DNA from 2 places in the Kribbella sp. NPDC048837 genome. Region 1 is predicted to be linked to the other one. Evidence: riboswitches for the same ligand, from Rfam matches in the RefSeq annotation. Region 1 holds a riboswitch; the other holds the start of a gene.
What was found. Region 1 has a riboswitch for cobalamin ahead of ACZ6O0_RS27580 (ribonucleoside-diphosphate reductase subunit alpha). Riboswitches for the same ligand answer to the same signal wherever they lie in the genome.

Region 1 (4,104 bases):
ACCGATCTCAAGACCGCCTGGCGCGAGCGAGCCGCTCCGGTCCGCGCGGGCTCCGCGACCGAACTGCTGATCGAGGCACTGCCCGCGGCTCCAGTCCTCACCCTCACCGCGGCCGCGCAGCTCATCGACCGGTCCCAGCAGGCCGCCAACCAGGGACTGACCCGGCTGGTCGAGGCGAAGGTCCTGCGCGAGATCACCGACGGCCGCCGGAACCGGGTGTACGAGGCGCCGGAACTGATCGACGCCTTCACGTTGCTCGAGCGGCGCTTCGCCAGCCCTGCGGCCGATACCAGGATCCAACCGCCTAGCAGACCCGTGCCGTCGAGGCCAGAACCAACACACCATCCGCATTGACTTTCTCCTCCCCGTCGGGACACAATTCGAACACATGTTCGATCGCGTCTCAAATCGAGGCGCCGTGACGGGGAGCGTGAGAACCGTGATGCCGGAGCCGTTCGACTGGGACATCCTGCACCGCCCTTCGGCGATGGCGATGGTGCGAGGCCAGCTCGGCTTCAGCTGGATGGTGCTGTCCGGCCGGCTCGCCCAACTGACCGACGAGCAGTACTTCTGGCGACCGAGCAGCGAGGCACTGACCGTCGTCCGGCGGCACTACGCCGGCCGGTTCCGATCGCTCGGATCCGGCGAATGGGTCGCGCAATGGCCGGACGAGCCGGATCATCGCGGCCCGCGCACGATCGCGTGGCTGATCGCCCACCTGACCGAGACCTTCTTCGAGCGCTGGGAGTGGACCTTCGGCGAGAGCCGGCAGGGCCGGGCCGACATCACCCTGCACGGCAACGCGCGGGATGCGGTCGCCTGGCTGACGCACTGGGTGGACGCGTGGCAGGAATCGATCGCCGCACTCGACGAGGAGCAAGTGATGACGGTCGGGCTCAGCCAGGCGACCGAGCTGGACGCGGGCGAGCCGTTCGGCCACGTCGTTCTCCGGCTCAATCGCGAGCTCATCCACCACGGCTCGGAGATCATGACGCTCCAGGATCTGTATGCGGTCGCCGCGTGACGACCGGCCGCCGGCGCGACACGCCGCGACACGCGCGGCGCGGCGCGGCAATGCCACGAATTGTCGGAGCGACCACCTAGCATCACTACTGCTGGTGGTTCGGAGCGGCTGGCACCACAAGATGTGGGTCACTCCGAGGCAACAGGGGAATCCGGTGCGACTCCGGAGCTGCCCCGCAACGGTGAGCGGAGACCTTCCGCGAGTCCGGATACCTGCCATCGGCGCGCGCACCACCGGTGCGCGCGGTCCGAGACCTCGCGGGTGGGTCGCAGGGCGTGACGGCAGTGTTCCCGGCCGGTGCGGCCGTGTCGTCGTGCGCCTGCCCGCGCAGTGGTCGAGGACCTCCGACACTCGTGTGGAGAGAGCTTCTGTGACCATCGCCTCGTCCTCCCGGGCCGCCGACCAGGCCGGCCCTGATTTCTCGGCAGACCTGCCGATCGAGCTGACCGTCGTCCGCCGCGACGGCAGTAGCACCGCGTTCGACCCGAGCAAGATCTCCGTGGCCATGAGTAAGGCGTTCCTCGCTGTCGAGGGCGCCGGGGCCGGCGCCACTCACCGGGTCCGCGACCTGGTGGCCGACCTGACCGGCCGGGTCGTCGGCGCCCTGACCAGCCGCGGTGACGCCCGCCGCAGCGTCCAGGTCGAAGACATCCAGGACCAGGTCGAGCTGGCGCTGATGCGCGCCGGTGAGCACCAGGTCGCCCGCGCGTACGTCCTTTATCGCGAAGAGCGGACCAGGGCCCGCACACCCGCCGACCCCGCCGGGGTCACCGAGAAGCCGACGCTGACGGTCCGTGCGGCCGACGGCAGCCGGGCACCGCTCGACACCGACCGGCTGCGGGTGATCGTGGCCGAGGCCGCCGCCGGGCTCGACGCGGTCGACCCCGAGCTGATCCTCGACGAGACCCTCGGCTCCTGCTACGACGGCATCGCGCAGCACGAGGTCGAGCTCGCGCTGGTGATGGCCGCCCGGTCGTACGTCGAGACCGAGCCGCAGTACAGCTTCGCCGCGTCCCGGCTGCTGCTGGACCAGATCCGCCGCGAGGCCCTCGGCCGCGTCCACGGTGAGCCCCGGCAGGCGAGCCAGGCCGACATGACCGCGGCGTACGCCGAGTACTTCCCGCGCTACATCGAGGTCGGCGTCGAGGCCGGGCATCTCGACCCGGAGCTCGCCAGCTTCGACCTGGCCCGGCTCGCCGCCGCGATCCGGCCCGAGCGCGATCTGGACTTCACCTTCCTCGGTCTGCAGACCCTCTACGACCGGTATCTGCTGCACATCGACAAGGTTCGCTTCGAGCTGCCGCAGGCGTTCTTCCTCCGGGTCGCGATGGGGATGGCGCTGCGCGAGGACGACCGCGAGGCGCGGGCGATCCAGTTCTACGAGCTGCTCAGCTCGTTCCGGTTCATGTCGTCGACGCCGACCCTGTTCAACTCCGGGACCACCCGGCCGCAGTTGTCGTCGTGCTTCCTGACCACGGTCGACGACGACCTGGCCGGCATCTTCCACGGCATCCGCAACAACGCACTGCTCGCGAAGTACTCCGGCGGCCTCGGCAACGACTGGACCCCGGTCCGCGGGATCGGCGCCAAGATCCGCGGCACCAACGGTGAGTCGCAGGGCGTCGTACCGTTCCTGAAGATCGCCAACGACACCGCCGTCGCGGTGAACCAAGGAGGAAAGCGGAAGGGCGCCGTCTGTGCCTACTTGGAGACCTGGCACATCGACGTCGAGGAGTTCCTCGACCTGCGCAAGAACACCGGCGACGAACGCCGGCGGACCCACGACATGAACACGGCGAACTGGGTGCCGGATCTGTTCCTCCAGCGCGTTGAGGCCGGCGGCGACTGGACACTCTTCTCCCCCAACGAGGTCCTCGACCTGCACGATCTGTACGGCGCGGCCTTCGCCGAGGCGTACGTCGGGTACGAGGAGGCCGCCGACCGTGGTGAGATCCACGTGTTCAAGCGGGTCAAGGCCGTCGACCTGTGGCGCCGGATGCTGACGGTGCTGTTCGAGACCGGGCACCCGTGGATCACCTTCAAGGACGCCTGCAACGTCCGCTCGCCGCAGCAGCACGACGGCGTCGTCCACTCGTCGAATCTGTGCACCGAGATCACGCTCAACACGACCGTCGACGAGACCGCGGTCTGCAACCTCGGCTCGGTCAACCTGGTCGCCCACCTGACCGCGGACGGCCTCGACGCCGAGCTGCTCCGGGACACGGTGAAGACCGCGGTCCGGATGCTCGACAACGTCATCGACGTGAACTTCTACACCACCCCGGAGTCCGAGCGGGCGAACCAGCGGCACCGCCCGGTCGGCCTCGGCCTGATGGGCTTCGCCGACGCGCTGTTCGCGCTGCGGATCCCGTACTCCTCCGACGCCGCGATCGAGTTCGCGGACCGCTCGATGGAGCAGATCAGCTACCACGCGATCGAGGCGTCCAGCGACCTGGCCGCCGAGCGCGGCCGCTACTCGACGTATGACGGTTCGCTGTGGAGCCAGGGGACCCTGCCGATCGACTCGCTCGAGCTGCTCCGGACCGCCCGGGACGGCGACGTGATCGTTGATGAGGGCAAGCAGTTGGACTGGGACGCGCTGCGGCAGAAGGTGCTGCGCGACGGCATGCGCAACTCGAACGTGATGGCGATCGCGCCGACCGCGACGATCTCCAACATCTGCGGCGTGAGCCAGTCGATCGAGCCGGCGTACAGCAACCTGTTCGTGAAGTCGAACATGTCCGGTGAGTTCACCGTCGCGAACCCGTACCTCGTCGCCGACCTGAAGGCGCGGGGCCTGTGGGACCAGGTGATGGTGTCGGACCTCAAGTACCACGACGGCATCCTGACCGGGATCGAGCGGATCCCGGCTGACCTGCGCGAGCTGTACGCGACCGCGTTCGAGATCGAGCCGCTCTGGCTGATCAAGGCGGCGTCGCGCCGGCAGAAGTGGATCGACCAGGCGCAGTCACTCAATCTCTACATGGCTGCACCGTCCGGCCGTGCGCTGGACGAGTTGTACAGGTCGGCTTGGCGCTATGGCCTCAAGACGACTTATTACCTGCGTTCCCAGTCAGCGA
Region 2 (4,104 bases), on a different contig from region 1:
GGGTCGGGAAGTGGCGGTAGATCGTGGCGACGCCGACCCGCGCCCGCCCGGCGATGTCGCGGACGGGCGCGTCGACGCCGGACTCGACGAAGGCCGCCGCGGCGGCGTCCAGCAACGTCTTCTCGTTCCGCCGCGCATCAGCCCGTTTCCGCTGAACAGCCGGCCCCGCCGCACTGTCCCCCCGCTTCCGCGCGGCTGGCGTTCCCGCTCCGCTGTCGCTCTGCGTCCGCGCGGCGGGCTGCTCTGATCCGGCCATGCCCCTCCTTGATAAACGGAACAATGTTCCGTATGTTGATTACCGGAACGTCGTTCCGTATTCGGCCATCATGCCAGGAGGAGCACCGCTATGCAGTACCGCACCTTGGGTCGCACCGGCGTCCGGGTCAGCACCCTCGCGCTCGGCGCGATGAACTTCGGCGCCATCGGCCGCACCGGCCAGGACGAGGCCACCGCGATCGTCGACGCCGCTCTCGAGGCCGGGATCAACCTGATCGACACCGCGGACATGTACGGCCAGGGGGAGTCCGAGGAGCTGGTCGGCAAGGCCATCGCCGGCCGCCGCGACGATCTCGTGCTGGCCACGAAGGCGACCATGCCGATGGGTGACGAGCGCAACCACCAGGGCAGTTCGCGCCGCTGGCTGGTCACCGCGCTCGACAACAGCCTCCGCCGGCTCGGCGTCGATCACGTCGACCTCTACCAGATTCACCGATGGGACCCGAGCACCAGCGACGAGGAGACACTGTCGGCGCTGACCGACCTGCAACGCGCGGGGAAGATCCGCTCGTTCGGGTCGTCGACGTTCCCGGCGTACCGGATCGTGCAGGCGCAGTGGGCCGCCCGCGAGCATCACCTCAGCCGTTACGTCACCGAACAGCCCAGCTACTCGATTCTGCAGCGCGGGATCGAGGCCCACGTCCTGCCAGTGACCGAGGAGTACGGGCTGGGCGTACTGGCCTGGAGCCCGCTGGCGTCCGGCTGGTTGTCGGGTGCGGTCCGCGCCGGCCAGGAGATCAGCACCAGCCGTTCGGTCTTCGCACCGGAACGGTTCGACACCACGCTTCCGTACAACCAGGCCCGACTCGAGGCCGTCGAGCAGTTGGCGAAGGTGGCCGACGAGGCCGGCCTGACGCTGATCCAACTGGCCCTCGGCTTCGTCACCGCCCACCCGGCCGTCACCAGTGCGCTCATCGGGCCACGGACCGTAGACCACCTGCACTCCCAGCTCGCCGCAGCCGACACCGTCCTCGGTCCTGACGTCCTCGACGCCGTCGACAGCATCGTTGCCCCCGGCACCGATCTCGCCCCGCACGAGAAGTTCGATACCCCACCCGCGCTGCTCGAGCCGTCGCTGCGGCGTCGCTGAAGGAGAACCCATGCCCAGCTTCGGAATCATGACCGCGCCGATGCAGGTCGACTATCACGACGTACTGCGGGTGTGGCGCGAGGCGGACGCCATCCCGGAGATCGAGCACGCGTGGCTGTTCGATCACCTGATGCCGATCGCCGGGGACCCGGGCGGACCGGCGTACGAAGGCTGGACGCTGCTCTCGGCGCTGGCCGCGCAGACCCAGCGACTGCGCCTTGGTCTGCTCGTGACCAGCAACCGCTTCCGGCCGCCGGCGATGCTGGCCAAGATCGCCACGACCGTCGACATCGTCTCCGGTGGACGGCTCGACTTCGGGATCGGTGCGGGCTCACGGCCGAGCCACCCGCTGGCCCGGCGCGAGTACGAAGCCCACGGCCTGCCGTACGACGACTTCGCGCACTCGGTGGAATCCCTCGCCGAAGCGTGCACCGTCATCCGGCGGCTGTGGACCGAGACCGAGCCGTTCGACTTCGACGGCAGCTACGTCCAGCTCACCGGCGCGTTCGGCAACCCCAAACCCGTCCAGCGCCCGCACCCGCCGATCCTCATCGGCGGACGCTCGTCCGCCACCCTCCGCGTGGTCGCCGAGCACGCCGACGTCTGGAACATCCCGGGCGGCGACATCGAGGACGTCGTACGCCGCAGCGCACTGCTCGACCGCTATTGCGCGGAGATCGGCCGCGACCCCGCGACGATCACCCGCTCGATCCACCTGCCCGTGTCGTACGCCCAGCCCGGTGCCACCAAGGATGCGATCGCCGAGGCGGTCGACGCCGGCTTCGGACACATCGTCCTGGGCCTCCCGGACCCGTACCCGGCCCAGGTCGCACGCTGGGTCGCCGACGAGCTCATCAGCATCGCGGCCTGAGGTGCCGTACCGACGGACGGGTAGTCCTCATCCCCAGGCTCCGGCGTCCCGTGTGACGGGCGGCCGCGGCTCGGCGCTGGGCGGACCACTACCCGTTGTTCGGTACGCGTGTGAACCTCGTCGCTGAGTGAAGGGCTGGGGTGTGCCATGATCGGGCCGACGGTTGTGGAGGAACACCGGTGACCGGCTGCGGCCGGGAGTCCGGGGCGGTCCCGCCACTGTGACCGGGTCGGCTCAGCTGCTGCCCGGGAGCCAGGACATCCGCGTCCGTCCGTCGGGCCGCGGTCTCCGCGGTACGGCGTACCAGCAGCCGTAGCGGGCGCGGACACCCGCTCGACGAAGGGACCCACCGCCGATGCGGCCTGCCTCACCGTCCACCGGATTCCCGTTCACCGCGGTGGTCGGGATGGACGATCTGCAACTCGCCCTGATCCTGGCCGCCATCTCCCCGGCGATCGGCGGTGTGCTGATCCGGGGCGAGAAGGGTACGGCGAAGTCGACCGCGGTCCGCGCTCTCACCGAGATCCTCCCGCCGGTGGACGTCGTCCCAGGCTGCCGGTTCTCCTGCGATCCCGAACACCCGGATCCCACCTGCCCCGACGGCCCGCACCCGGCCGTGCCCGAGACCCTCACCCGGCCGGCGCGGCTGGTGGAGTTGCCGGTCGGCGCCACCGAGGACCGGGTGCTCGGGTCGTTGCATCTCGAGAAGGCGCTCGCCGAGGGCATCACGGCGTACGAACCCGGCCTGCTCGCCGGCGCGAACCGCGGGCTGCTGTACGTCGACGAGGTCAACCTCCTGCACGACCACCTGGTCGATGTCCTGCTCGACGCGGCCGCCATGGGTCGCGCGACCGTCGAGCGCGACGGGGTGTCGGTCACGCACCCGGCGCGCTTCGTCCTGGTCGGCACGATGAACCCGGAGGAGGGCGAGCTCCGCCCGCAGCTGCTCGACCGGTTCGGCCTGACCGTCGACGTCGTGGCGAGCCGCGATCCCGCGGTCCGGGTCGAGGTGATGCGCGCGCGGCTCGGGTACGAGGCGGATCCGGCCGATTTCGTGGCTGGGTACGACGGTCCGCAGCGCGAGCTCGCCGAGCGGATCGTGAAGGCGCGCGATCTGCTCGCGGAGGTGATCCTGACCGACGCCGCGCTCCGCCAGATCGCGGAGATCTGTGCGTCGTTCGACGTCGACGGGATGCGGGCCGACCTGGTCACCGCCCGTACGGCGGTCGCCCACGCAGCGTGGTCCGGGCGCACCGTCGTCGAGGTCGACGACGTCCGTGCCGCGGCCAAGCTGGCCCTCCCACACCGACGCCGCCGAAACCCCTTCGACGCCCCGGGCCTCGACGAGGAGCAGCTGGAACAGGCGATCCAGGAGAGCACGCCCCCGCAGGACCCGGACGACGACCCGGATGGTCCAGGTGGTCCCGACGACTCAGGTGGTCCGGGCGGGGGTGTGGATCCATCCTCCGACTCCAGTGGAGAGGAGGTGGATGCACCCGCGCCAGGAACTGCAGGCCCCGGGCCGACGGGTGACGTCGTCGGGAGTTCGGAGCCTTACAAAGCGCGGTTGTTGAGTGTGCAGGCCGCGGGGGCGGGGGTTGCGGGGCGGCGTTCCCGGGCGATCACCGAGGCCGGGCGCGTGGTGGGGGATCGAGCACGCGTCGGGCGGGAGGCCGGGCGGCCGCATCTCCTGGCGACCATTCGATCCGCCGCGCCGCACCAGCATGCACGGGGTCGCACCGGCGCGGGCCTCGCCGTACGGGCGTCGGACGTACGGCTAGGCGTCCGTGAGGGTCGTGAGGGCAACCTTGTGCTGTTCTGTGTCGACGCGTCCGGCTCGATGGGGACGAAGAAGCGGATGGGCGAG

Region 2: another riboswitch for cobalamin. It lies ahead of ACZ6O0_RS18185 (putative cobaltochelatase); the one in region 1 lies ahead of ACZ6O0_RS27580 (ribonucleoside-diphosphate reductase subunit alpha).

The regions. Positions count from the first base shown of each region.
Region 1 covers NZ_JBVJHF010000006.1:202,690-206,793, forward strand. The annotation lists gene ACZ6O0_RS27570 (Fic family protein) at 1-354, shown strand, start outside; gene ACZ6O0_RS27575 (DinB family protein) at 443-1,024, shown strand; cobalamin riboswitch at 1,103-1,258, shown strand; gene ACZ6O0_RS27580 (ribonucleoside-diphosphate reductase subunit alpha) at 1,401-4,104, shown strand, end outside.
Region 2 covers NZ_JBVJHF010000003.1:535,405-539,508, reverse strand. The annotation lists gene ACZ6O0_RS18200 (TetR/AcrR family transcriptional regulator) at 1-256, opposite strand, end outside; gene ACZ6O0_RS18195 (aldo/keto reductase) at 347-1,366, shown strand; gene ACZ6O0_RS18190 (LLM class flavin-dependent oxidoreductase) at 1,377-2,237, shown strand; cobalamin riboswitch at 2,384-2,520, shown strand; gene ACZ6O0_RS18185 (putative cobaltochelatase) at 2,593-4,104, shown strand, end outside.